Regions from separate parts of the Colwellia sp. BRX8-5 genome, predicted to be linked through region 4. Evidence: predicted binding sites of a transcription regulator. Region 4 holds the regulator's gene; each other region holds the start of a gene.

Region 1 (3,217 bases), on a different contig from region 4:
TATTTTGAATAATATAATTAGCAATAAAGTTTAATATCGCTAAATCTGTTTGTGGTGTAAAAATCATACCGTTATCAGCAAGTTCAAAACTTCGATGCTTATACGTTGATAATACGTTTACTTTTACATGAGGATGACTTAAACGACGGTCAGCTAAACGCGACCATAAAATAGGATGCATTTCCGCCATATTAGAACCCCAAAGTACAAATGCATCGGCGTGCTCTAAATCATCATAACAACCCATAGGTTCGTCGATACCAAAGGTACGCATAAAACCACCCACAGCTGACGCCATACAATGACGAGCATTAGGATCAAGGTTGTTGGTTAAAAAGCCCGCTTTCATTAGTTTTGAAGCAGCATAACCTTCCCAAACAGTCCACTGACCCGAACCAAACATACCAACAGAGGTCGGGCCTTTTTTCTTTAAAGCGGCTTTAAATTTTTCAGCCATAACATCAAAGGCGGTATCCCAGCTTACCGGTGTAAACTCACCTTCTTTGGCATAAACACCATCTTTCATCCGTAATAACGGTTGAGTTAATCGGTCTTTCCCGTACATGATTTTGGATAAAAAGTAACCTTTAATACAGTTAAGACCTTTGTTAACTTCTGCTTGAGGGTCACCTTGAGTCGCCACCACTTTTCCTTCTTGTGTTCCAACAAGCACACTACAACCTGTGCCACAAAAACGACAAGGGGCTTTATCCCATTTAATGGTAGTATCCGACGATTTAGTCAGCAAGTTTGAAGCTGAAGATGGCACGGCGATACCTGCGGCGACAGCTGTTGCTGCAATGGCGTTCGCTTTTATAAAATCACGTCTTGTTAATGTCATACCTTTATCCCCTGATGTTGTGGTAGCCCATAATCATTATGATGAAAAATCAATGATGAAGAGATCACACCCGGTAAATTACTCATATCTGTAATGGTGTTAATAAGGCCTTTGCCTTTTTCACCTCTGTTTAAATCATTTTCTTCTATGGTAACCACCATAGAGCCGTTATCAGCAATCTCATGCACTTCAGCGCCAGGAAATCCGCCCAGTTCTTCGGCCACTTTTGCGGTATTACTTGGCTGAGCAACAAAAAGCACACCAGCAATATTAATAGGTTTTTCTTCTAGTAGATTGATCACGATTATTCCCCAGCAGGCTTAATACCTAACATTTTTAAAAGTGCGATAGCGACTAAAGCGGTACCGGCAAAACCAGCTAAAAAAATAACAGGCATCGATGAATATCCTAAGATATTCCAAATCATTTGTTCAAGAGCGCTCATATAACTCTCCTATTAGTATGTGTGGGTTGCTCACCCACAGAATTTTTTGGTGTTAATTCAATAGATGATTGCGGGCAAATAGCAACACAGGCCCCACAATTTGTGCAGTCACTAAGTTTTATCTGGGGTTGTGGTACTGATGAATTTATATATTTAAAAGATATAGCTTCTGTCTCACAGCTATCTTGACAACTTTGGCAAAACACATCGTTAACCGCTAAGCAATCGCCCTTTATGGAGATATCTAAATCCCAAGCATTAATTTCTGGAGCAAGTGCACGCTCGACAAAAAGTGGCTGCTGACAACTTTCAACGCACGCTTGACAAAAAGTACACTCTCCTTTTAAAAAGTTAACTTCAGGGAAACCGCCATCACCTTTTTGAATGATATTTTCAGGACAAGACGTTAAACAGTCACCACATTGTGTGCAGCCATCAATAAAAGTGGCTTCATTGAGCACCCAAGGCAATCTGATTGCCGAAGCAGTTGTTAATTTTTTTGCTTTAAAAAAGTTTCTTCTAGCTAAATCAACCATGCTATCTCGTTATTTTCACATCATATTTCAGACTTTCTACCCAAGCGTAATTTATCTTATACTCGAAAGTGAGATATTGATTTTGATCAAGACTTTCAAATAATATGACTATTGATGTCTTCATTAAATTCAGAAAAAGCCAGGGTGTATTGAATTTATTATTGAATCTCAACCTTAAAAATAACCAATCAAATAATTATTATCTGCACGATCACTTGCCACTTAATCAAATAACAAAATAAAAAGTGTTAATGTCTAGGATTCTTGCTAAAAATAATCATTTAAAGACAGTCCCCTAATGCGGCTATTTATATTTATGGTACAATGCGCGCAAAATTTAGGATTGTTCATATGTCCTTTCAGTATTTAAAAAAAGCATTTTATGTGCATCAGCATGTACACCAAAGAGAACTTTTAAAACATGACAACGCTACAGGCTAATGAAGTCAATCTAAGACGTACTTTCGCAATTATCTCTCATCCTGATGCGGGTAAAACCACCATCACTGAAAAAGTATTACTTTTTGGTCAGGCTTTACAACGAGCCGGCACGGTAAAAGGTAAGAAATCAGGCCAGCATGCAAAGTCTGACTGGATGGAAATGGAGAAAGAGCGTGGTATTTCTATCACGACCTCTGTAATGCAATTTCCTTATAACGGTTGTTTAGTTAATTTACTGGACACACCTGGTCACGAGGACTTTTCAGAAGATACCTACAGAACACTCACCGCGGTTGATTCATGTTTAATGGTTATCGACGTAGCTAAAGGTGTTGAGGCACGAACAGTTAAGTTAATGGAAGTAACGCGTTTACGTGATACGCCCATCATTACTTTTATGAATAAAATGGATCGTGATGTTCGTGACCCAATGGAAGTTATGGATGAAGTGGAAGATGTGCTGAAAATAAAATGTGCCCCTATTACTTGGCCGATTGGTATGGGTAAAGAATTTAAAGGTGTCTATAACATTTTAACTGACGAAATATTTTTATATAAGTCAGGACTTGGCCATATGATCCAAGAAGAAAGAATTATCAAAGGGCTTGATAACCCAGAGTTAGATAAGGTCATTGGAACTTATGCTGACGATTTACGTGAAGAATTAGAACTGGTTGCGGGTGCATCACATGAATTTAATTTGGAAGAGTTTTTAAAAGGTGAACTAACGCCAGTATTCTTTGGTACGGCTTTAGGTAATTTTGGTGTTGACCATATGCTTAATGGTTTAACTAAATGGGCACCAAAACCTTTACCTCGTTTAACTGATGTTAGAGAAGTAACAGCTCAAGAAGAAAAATTCACTGGCTTTGTTTTTAAAATTCAAGCGAACATGGATCCAAAACACCGTGACCGTATTGCTTTTATGCGTATTTGCTCAGGTAAATACGAAAA
Region 2 (3,217 bases), on a different contig from region 4:
GTATTTAACGCAACATAAAAAATAATAATACGTTAAAGCTTATAAACGGAATTGCTAATAGGTTAGGATAACCACTTAAAGTTTGATGAAAACGATGACTTGTTCATCGTTTTTTTATGTCTGAAAATTAATCATGAAAAACACTATCGCTGTTTCCTACAATATAACGTAAAATAGAACCATTGAATTTAAAAACGAAATTATTTTATGTCTCGTACCAAAAAATCTAGAAAACAAGGCAATGGTCCTATCGGCGCAGTAAAAGATGATAAGAAAAAAGCCCTAGTTCCTGTTGATAGAAAACCAAAGAAGAAAACAGGAAAGCAAGCCGGCAACCGACAAAAAGAAGCTTTTGATGCAGGTAAAGAATCTCACTTACCTACAGAAAAGAAAGATCCGCGCATTGGTAGTAAAAAACCAATAGATCTTGGCGGACCGGTAACAGCGGCGGTGCAACCTTTTAAAGCCAAAAACAAAGTAAAAGCAGATAACTCTCCAATTGCTGCTATTCGTGTTGTTGAAGCTGATACCTCATTACAACAAGAACTCTTCGCTATTGAAGAAGATAGCCGCTTGCAAAGTATCCTTGCCCAGCAAGATGAAGATATTTCGCTAAGTAACGAAGATGTTGATTATTTCAATGAAAAAATGGAACGTCATCAACAGCTACGTGAGATACTCGGCATAGAAGATGAAGATGACGAATCACCTGAAACGGCTAGCAAAGCAAAATCAGGTGATGATCTTTGGGATAAATTTGACAACAGCGACCTGTCAAAATTCGAATAAGGCTTTATCATGTTTTCAACTCCTTGGATTTATATACTAGTTGGCGGAGTAATTATTATTGCTGCGCTTGCTTTTTATGCGGTGAAATTATTAAGCCAGCTAAAAGCGCAAACAGCTAAAATAAAACAGGCAGAGCAAGATAAAAAAATTGCCTTAGCAAAGCACGATAGTAAAATCCTTAGTAGTGTTGTGATTATTGCCCACGCAATGAAAGAAGAGCAATGTGATATCGCTGAGGGTTGTTGGCGATTGAGTGTATTGCTCGATTCTTTAAAGTTGAGCAGTGGTTTGTCAGCAGAGTTTCCTGCAGTCTTTGAACTTTATGATAAAATTAAACATATGCCTATTCTTGATGCAAGAAAGAAACTTGCCAAAAATGAGCGTATGAAACTTGATTTTGAACGTATGAAAGCAGAGAGCGATTTATCCGCACAGATAAATATTGACGTTATCTCTTTGCATCAATATGCCCAAGAACGTATGAGTGCGCTAGCAAGTTAATTTTTTACCAAGTTAATTTTTTACCAAGTTAACTTTTTACTAAGTTAATAACGCTTTGTTGCGCTCGATCAATATTGTTAATGTTTGCATTGTTAAACTGTTGCTTAGCATATACCCGTTACCATTCAATCTATATTTTGATTGATAACGCGTATATAAGTAATGGCTAACTCGGTAACCAACCATGCAAGCAAATCAATTTTTTGACCCTAAATTACTGTCTAAATATAATACCAGTGGACCTAGATATACCTCTTATCCAACGGCATTAGAATTTCATGATGAATTTTCTGAACAAGATTTCATCCAAGCAGTGAAAGATTCACCCAACCGTGAATTGTCCTTGTATGTACATATTCCCTTTTGCCATAGCCTTTGCTACTACTGTGGCTGTAATAAAGTAATTACCCGTCACCGTGACAAGGCCGATACCTACTTAGAGTTTTTAGCGGAAGAAATTAGTTCACGAGCTGAATTTTTTACTGACTACACCGTTAAACAACTCCATTGGGGTGGCGGCACACCCAGCTTTTTAACCCATATCCAAATCACAAAATTAGTCTCTTTATTAAAAGAAAAATTCACTTTTGCTGAACATGTAGAAATGAGTATAGAAATTGATCCGCGTGAAATTGAAATGAACCTTGCCGAACACCTCTTTGATTTAGGTTTTAATCGTCTAAGTATTGGCGTACAAGACATTGACAAAAAAGTACAAGAAACAATTAATCGTGTGCAATCAACCGAATTTATTAGCGACTTTATTGCCCATGCAAAGGCAGTGGGCTTCAAATCAATTAATATCGACTTGATCTATGGTTTGCCTCACCAAACTATAGAAACCTTTACAAAAACGCTTAACAAAGCTCATGAGATGGATGTCGACCGTATTTCATTGTTTAGCTATGCACATATTCCAAACCGATTTGCTGCCCAACGTAAATTACGTGACGAATGGTTACCCAGCGTGCAAGAAAAATTTGCCTTAATGAAACTTGCCATCGAAAAGCTTTGTGGATTTGGCTACGATTTCATTGGTATGGATCACTTTGCTAAACCTAATGACGAACTTTCTATTGCACAAAAAGAGGGTTCCCTACACCGTAATTTCCAAGGATATACTACAAAGGGTGGTTGTGACTTGTTAGGATTAGGTGTTTCTTCTATTAGTAATATCGGTACTTCTTTCAGTCAAAATATTAAAGAATTGCAAGCCTATTATAAAGCGATAGATACTAGAAAAAATGCACAAGTGAAAGGGGTTAGCTTATCAACAGATGACGTGATCCGTGGCGAAGTTATTCGTGAATTAATGTGTAATTTATATATTGATAAACATCAGATCAGTAAAAAGTACGATATCGATTTTGCAGAATATTTTGCTGAAGATTTACCGCTACTGAAAACTTTTATCAGTGATGGTTTGGTTGAAAATACGGCTGATTTTATTAAAGTAGATCAGAAAGCGCGTTTGTTGATTCGTAATATTTGCATGAGTTTTGATGCTTATATGAAACAACACGTTAACCAACAGCGCTTCTCGCGGGTAATTTAAGCGGAACTCTCACCTTTATAAATAATAAATAACTATAAAGGTGAGAAATTTAATCAATTTTTCCTAAACTAAACTTGTGGTCAGCACTTGAAAAAATTAATTCAACGCCTTTTTCTGTAACCTCTTCTTGTGCTAAATCGGCCCATTGGTAATAAACATTACGGTGAACTTTTGCCAATAAATTACGACGCACTAATACATATAATTCGCCGTTAGCATTCATCGTTAACGGATGAGTTTCATCAAGCACGAACTCGTCATCTACATTGGTACTAACCGTCATTATTGATTTGTTATCATCTTGCCAAGCCCATTGCGTTAATACAAAAGGGGCGTCTTCAACGATAATCTTAACTTTTTCAGCGGGTGTCA
Region 3 (3,217 bases), on a different contig from region 4:
GCAATAATTACTTTATAATTAGGCCAGAAACATCCGATAGCACTTCAACTTAATCTTGCTTAGGTTACAATCTAGCAAGACATAAAAACCAATCAATTCGTCCTAAGGAAATTCATGAATCAGTTACTACGTGCCGACGATAAAGGTACATCACTTTTTATCATCAACAAAAATAACTATAACGACTGGTTAAGCGAGCAAACTCAGCAAAACCAAGCATGGTTAGCCAATACTAATTATAAAGCTGAAGGTTTAGCGTTATTACCTAATACTCAAGGGGAGTTGTCGCTAGCAGTATTTGTTGTTGAAGATGCCAATCACTTCTTTGCCTGTGGCGAATTAATTAAGCAACTTCCTCCTGGTCAGTATTTGTTACATGCGAAAGATGAACAGCAACAAGCCATCTGTTTTTCATGGCTAATGGGCGCCTATAAATTCGATCGTTATGTAACAAAAAACAAAAATAATGACCCGCTTCCCTGCTTAGCCGTTAATAATCAGACCATAGTCGACAGTGCCATTAAATATGCCGAGGCAACGACTTTAGTACGTGACTTAGTCAATACGCCAGCAGCTGATATGATGCCAATAGATCTTGGTGACTGTGCGCAAAACTTGGCTAATAGGTATCACGGCCAAGTTCAGCAAATTATTGGTGATGAGCTGGTCGAACAAAATTACCCAACCATACATGCCGTTGGTCGCGCGAGTGCGCATGCACCTCGTTTAATTGACTTAACTTGGGGTAATAGCCATCACCCAAAAGTAACGTTAGTGGGTAAAGGCGTTTGCTTTGACAGTGGAGGTCTCGACTTAAAACCCGCTGCTGGTATGCGTAATATGAAAAAAGATATGGGCGGATCTGCACATGTCCTCGGATTAGCTCAACTAATTATGTCGCATAACCTACCAATTAATCTACGAGTACTCATTCCTGCGGTAGAAAATGCCGTGTCGAGCAATGCCATAAGACCTGGTGATGTTATTACTACACGCGCAGGTATTACCGTTGAAATTCACAACACTGATGCAGAAGGTCGCTTAGTATTGTGTGATGCTCTAACAGAAGCTGACACCGAACAGCCTGATTTAATTATTGATTTTGCAACCCTAACTGGCGCAATGCGTGTTGCTTTAGGCACAGAATTACCAGGATTTTTCTCAACAAGCGATGAAGTTGCTGCAGGTATTACCCAAGCGGGCAGCAAAATTAGCGATCCGGTCTGGCGTATGCCCCTTTATAGCCCATACGGTGATTTACTGAAAAGCTCTATTGCTGATATGACCAATTGCGCCGCAATACCCTTTGGTGGTGCAATTACCGCGGCATTATATCTACAAGAGTTTGTTAAAAAAGAGACTGATTGGGTTCACTTTGACGTGATGGCATTTAATATCAGAGCTTTACCAGGGCGCCCCCTTGGCGGTGAAGCTTTTGGTATTCGCGCCGTATTTGATTACTTACAAGCTAAGTATAAATAAGCAATTAAAACCACATCGCCATAAAAGTTAATAACTGCGGTGCTTTTGCGCCGCATTTATTCATAAATGTCTGTCGCTACCAAAGCTAGTTTTTATTGATACTTTCCCCATTTTTCTGTCGGTACCTCACTTAACAACACCTTGCTTTATCACGAGCTGAGTACCTCACTCAATAATCAAAAAAAAGCCATAATATTCAAAATAACACTTGATCTAAATCAACAAAGGTTTAAACTTTCAGAAATTACTGAAAGTTCAGAAGACTTAATTATGATTATGACAGCTAAAATCGAATCGTTCGTTATGCACTGTGGTGAAATGGGCAGTCGCTGGGGCTTTAACCGCACCGTAGGTCAAATGTATGGTTTATTAATTATTCACAATGATTCACTCACTGCGCTACAAATATCAGAAGCCCTCAACATTTCTCGCGGTAATGTCAGTATGGGTATTAAAGAATTACAGTCTTGGCGCTTAGTTCAAGTACAACATAAACCCAAAGATCGCAAAGAATATTACTCACCGGCTGGGTCTATTTGGGAAATGGCAATACGTGTCTTTGAAGAACGTCGCAAACGTGAGGTTGACCCTACCCTGTCACTATTACGCGATAATCTTTTAGATGAACCCGCTAACCCTCAAGAACAATATGCACAGCAAAAAATGCATGAGATGCATGACCTACTTGAAACGATTACCCATTGGGCGGCAGAACTACAAAGCATGAGCCCAGAAAAACTTAATACATTAATGAAACTTGGTGCCGGTGTCAGTAAAGTTATTGATATAAAAGATAAACTTTTAAATAAAAACTAAATTGTCACTTTGACTTTTTTAAAGCTAGCACATTAATGTTATAAAAAATTGTCACTTTAAACGTTAAACCCGTTGATGATACTCGTGTTTTCTAGGGTTTATGGAGTAAATCATGTTAGAAACCTTAATGCTTTCACGCATCCAGTTTGCCGCTAATATTAGCTTTCATATCCTGTTTCCAACAATAACCATCGCACTGAGCTGGTTTTTGTTTTATTTCAAATTACGCTTTGACCAAACCAATGATCCTATCTGGATGCGGGCCTACCGTTTTTGGGTCAAAATTTTTGCCCTTACCTTCGCAATAGGTGTGGTTACCGGTATTACTATGTCGTTTCAATTTGGCACTAACTGGCCAAAATTTATGGAAACAGTCGGTAATATAGCGGGACCATTATTGGGTTATGAAGTACTCACTGCTTTCTTTCTAGAGGCTGGTTTTTTAGGCATTATGTTATTTGGTATGAATCGAGTTTCGGCTCGAGTACATACATTATCAACGTTAATTGTCGCTTTTGGTACCAGTTTATCGTCATTTTGGATCCTAGCACTTAACTCTTGGATGCAAACGCCTCAAGGTCATGAGATGCGCGATGGTGTCGCATTCCCCGTTGACTGGTTTGCTATTATTTTCAACCCATCATTCCCTTACAAATTGTCTCATATGCTGGTTGCCTCTGGTTTAACGGCAGCATTTTTAGTTGCGGGTATAAGTGCCTATCGCCTACTCAAGGGTGATAACAAAAAAGCGCCACAATTAACGCTAAAAATAGCGTTAACAGTCGCTGCGGTGCTGGCACCAGTACAGATATTGTTAGGTGATATGCATGGGTTAAATACCTTAGAACATCAACCACAAAAAATTGCTGCCATGGAAGGTATTTGGCATACCGAAAAAGGAGCACCGCTGTTGTTATTT
Region 4 (3,217 bases):
TTTCCTAGAGATATTTGAAATAAAAAGTATGAATTTTACCGCGCGTAGTATAGCAAAAAGCCAAGGAAATCCTCGGCTTTTTAATGGATATTTACATATTTCAATATTAAGCTAATGGCGAGAGGTAACCATCAGGTTTTATCGCTAAGACATCACAGTTAAGGCGGTCAATGACATGCTCTGCAGTATTACCAATAAGTGCCGCTGAAATCCCCGTTCGACCAATAGTACCTAACACAACTAATTCAGCATCAACGTGCTTAGAAATACTTTGAATAACATCTTCAGGTAAACCTTCTTTAACATGGGTATTTTTAAGCGGAATATTAAAGCTATTAGCATGGTCTTTCATCGCACTTTTGTGATGATTAAACATAGTGTCGTTATATTCAGAGGCGTTAAACTCTGGAATTTCAATGGCAATATTTACTGGCGTACCTGGATAAGAATTCACCAAATGAACATTGGCTTTAATCAGTGAAGAAAACACTATTGATTCTTGGGTTAACTTATTATTAAGCGCTTTGTGCTCATCATCATCGCTACCGATATTGAGTGCGGTAAGTAAATTACCATTGCTTGGCCAGCTATGGTCTTTAACCAGTAATACTGGGCAGGGACATTTCCTTAATATATGCCAATCTGTTGGCGTAAAAATAACCGACTTTAGCTTGTCATGTTGATGGGTGCCTTTGATGACAATATCGAAGTTTTCAGCCAGTACTTTTTTTATGATCTTTTCAAATGGGCGATTATGCCAAATAATACAGGTATCTATGGTTATGTCTTGGTGATCAGTTTCTGAAATCTTTTCGTCTAACCATAGTTTACGATCATTAATAACCGATTGACGCATTGCTTCTCGCTCGTCGCCAGAAAGCATGGTGGTCATTTCATAAGATAAATCATAAATGGTTAAAAATGCAGTGATCTGTCCGCCACTATGTCGTGCTAATTCAATCGCACGTTTCAACGCTTTTTGATTTTCAGTGGTTGGATCAATAACGGCTAATATTTTTTTATACTTATCCATAATATTTACTCCCTAGTTATTAAATAATATTAATAATAGACCATAATTAATAGATATTATTTGCTTTAAATCATAATATTTCAATAAAAAAAATGCTTAACATCTTTAATGTTAAGCATTTATCTATAATTATTTAAAAAAGCGATAAACTACAGTGAAGCACACTCGTTAAGTTTATCCATATTAAGTATTGTGATGAGTTTTCCATCAACTGTGATTAATTCATTTTTTTGAAAACGATTTAATAATCTACTGATGGTTTCAACCGTTAAACCAATATAATTACCTATGTCACTTCGCGTCATCGTTAGGCGAAAATCTGTTAGTGACATACCCCGTGCATGATAGCGACTGGCTAAGGTTGAAATAAAAGTTGCTAAGCGTTGTTCAGCATTTTTGCGGTTAAGTAGCGTTAACATTTCTTGATCTGAGCGGATTTCGGAACTCATCATGCGAAGAATTTGTTTTTTCAACTTAGGCATCGTATTCGATAATGAATCTAAAGTATTGTAAGGTATCTCACAGACCATAGATGTTTCTAAGGCTTTTGCAAAACTAGGATGCTCTGACTCAGCAATAGCATCAAAACCTAATAAATCACCCGCTAAATGAAAACCGGTAATTTGTTCTTCACCTTGTTCATTAACCGTAAATGTTTTGAATGTTCCAGAGCGAATAGCGTATAAAGCTTGCATTTTGTCGCCATCTTGGAAAATTTGTTCGCCTTTATGAATAGGGCGTTTACGGTCAATAATGCTGTCTAGTGTATCGAGTTCTTTATCATTTAAAGAGAAAGGTAAACACAGCTCGCTGATACTACAGTTTTGACAATGAATATGTTGAGATGTAGAACATGGCTTTTTATACATATTAACCTAAATGAGTTATCCCTAATTTATCGATCATATTAAAACAATTGCTTATATGCAAACATTAAACTGTATATTCCGTATGAAATTATCATTAGCGCCATTATTTTCTTGAATTTCGTGTTTGTTACCAACGACTTTATACCAAAAGAGCCAAGTGAAAGACTTAACAAGGCTGGTAAAGTACCTAAACCAAAACTGGTCATAATTAGGGCGCCACTGAGAGCACTTCCACTGGCTAAGGACCAAGTTAATGTTGAGTAGACTAAACCACAAGGTAACCATCCCCAGACTGCTCCTAATGCTAGCGCTTGTTTAGCATTATTAATGGGAATAAACCTTTTACTTAACGGGGATAGATAGCGCCAAAGGAACTTACCCATTTTTTCAACTTTTGATAGCCACATTAACCATTGGCCTAAATACAAGCCTAATAAAATTAAAAATACCGCTGCAAATAACCGTAAAAAACCTAATGGAACGCCAATATTCTTTATTGCAATAGAACTACTAAATCCAACGATTGCCCCAATTAAGCTATAAGAAAAAATTCGGCCAACATTATATGCACCGACCAGCTTAAATTTATCGCTGCCTTTTTGTTGCGGTGATATAGCAGATGTTAACATCGTTGTTATACCACCGCACATACCGATACAATGTCCCGAACCTAACAAGCCGATGATGAATGCCGATAAATAATCTATACTCAACATGGCTGTTATTTACTACCCGTATCATTTTTAGCTGTATTTTCGCTATGGGTTTCAGTGGACTTTTTGGTGGTAGTGTTTTCATCTTCATCAAACAAGATACTCATACCTTGTTTCTCTAAATCATCAAATTGTTCAGTTTTTACTGCCCAAAAAAATAAATAAATGGCGATAGAGGTTAGGATTATCGCTATGGGGATCAAAATATAAATAATGCTCATGGTCTTTATGCTCTATTATAAGTTTGCGTTTACTTTTTTAATAAACGTAACGAGTTAGTGATAACCAATATCGAACTTGCAGACATACCTATAACCGCCATATAGGGAGTAATGTAGCCTGAGACGGCAAGGGGCAATACGATAGCATTATAACCGAATGCCCAAAAATAATTTTGCCAAATAATGCGACGAGTTTTATTGGCGACCTGTCTTAATGTTGTTATCGACTTTAAACGATTATTGAGTAAGATAACATCGGCACCACTTTTAGCTATATCGGTGCCACTCCCCATAGCAATCGAGACATGGGCTGCGCCGAATACTGGCGTATCATTGACACCATCGCCGACCATAGCAACGGTTGAGTTTTTAGGCTGATTT

What was found. Region 4 encodes FNR, which switches genes on or off when oxygen is low (the NO sensors DNR and NnrR bind a similar motif). Its sites were predicted from a motif close to TTGATCTAGATCAA; they were not measured.
Region 1: the regulator FNR is predicted to act here: its motif matches at 1,899-1,912, upstream of napF (ferredoxin-type protein NapF).
Region 2: the regulator FNR is predicted to act here: its motif matches at 1,349-1,362, upstream of hemN (oxygen-independent coproporphyrinogen III oxidase).
Region 3: the regulator FNR is predicted to act here: its motif matches at 1,691-1,704, upstream of H4J62_RS13805 (GbsR/MarR family transcriptional regulator).

The regions. Positions count from the first base shown of each region.
Region 1 is NZ_JACGVR010000025.1:26,462-29,678, forward strand. Features, by position in the region: gene napA (nitrate reductase catalytic subunit NapA) at 1-841, opposite strand, end outside; gene H4J62_RS14765 (chaperone NapD) at 838-1,143, opposite strand; gene H4J62_RS14770 (TIGR02808 family protein) at 1,146-1,286, opposite strand; gene napF (ferredoxin-type protein NapF) at 1,283-1,822, opposite strand; gene prfC (peptide chain release factor 3) at 2,244-3,217, shown strand, end outside.
Region 2 is NZ_JACGVR010000001.1:265,422-268,638, forward strand. Features, by position in the region: gene yihI (Der GTPase-activating protein YihI) at 208-789, shown strand; gene H4J62_RS01120 (DUF2489 domain-containing protein) at 799-1,290, shown strand; gene hemN (oxygen-independent coproporphyrinogen III oxidase) at 1,475-2,845, shown strand; gene H4J62_RS01130 (DUF1285 domain-containing protein) at 2,895-3,217, opposite strand, start outside.
Region 3 is NZ_JACGVR010000021.1:49,193-52,409, forward strand. Features, by position in the region: gene H4J62_RS13800 (M17 family metallopeptidase) at 115-1,482, shown strand; gene H4J62_RS13805 (GbsR/MarR family transcriptional regulator) at 1,753-2,298, shown strand; gene H4J62_RS13810 (cytochrome ubiquinol oxidase subunit I) at 2,411-3,217, shown strand, end outside.
Region 4 is NZ_JACGVR010000005.1:184,897-188,113, forward strand. Features, by position in the region: gene uspE (universal stress protein UspE) at 107-1,033, opposite strand; gene fnr (fumarate/nitrate reduction transcriptional regulator Fnr) at 1,183-1,902, opposite strand; gene H4J62_RS05675 (sulfite exporter TauE/SafE family protein) at 1,941-2,618, opposite strand; gene ccoS (cbb3-type cytochrome oxidase assembly protein CcoS) at 2,624-2,836, opposite strand; gene H4J62_RS05685 (heavy metal translocating P-type ATPase) at 2,866-3,217, opposite strand, start outside.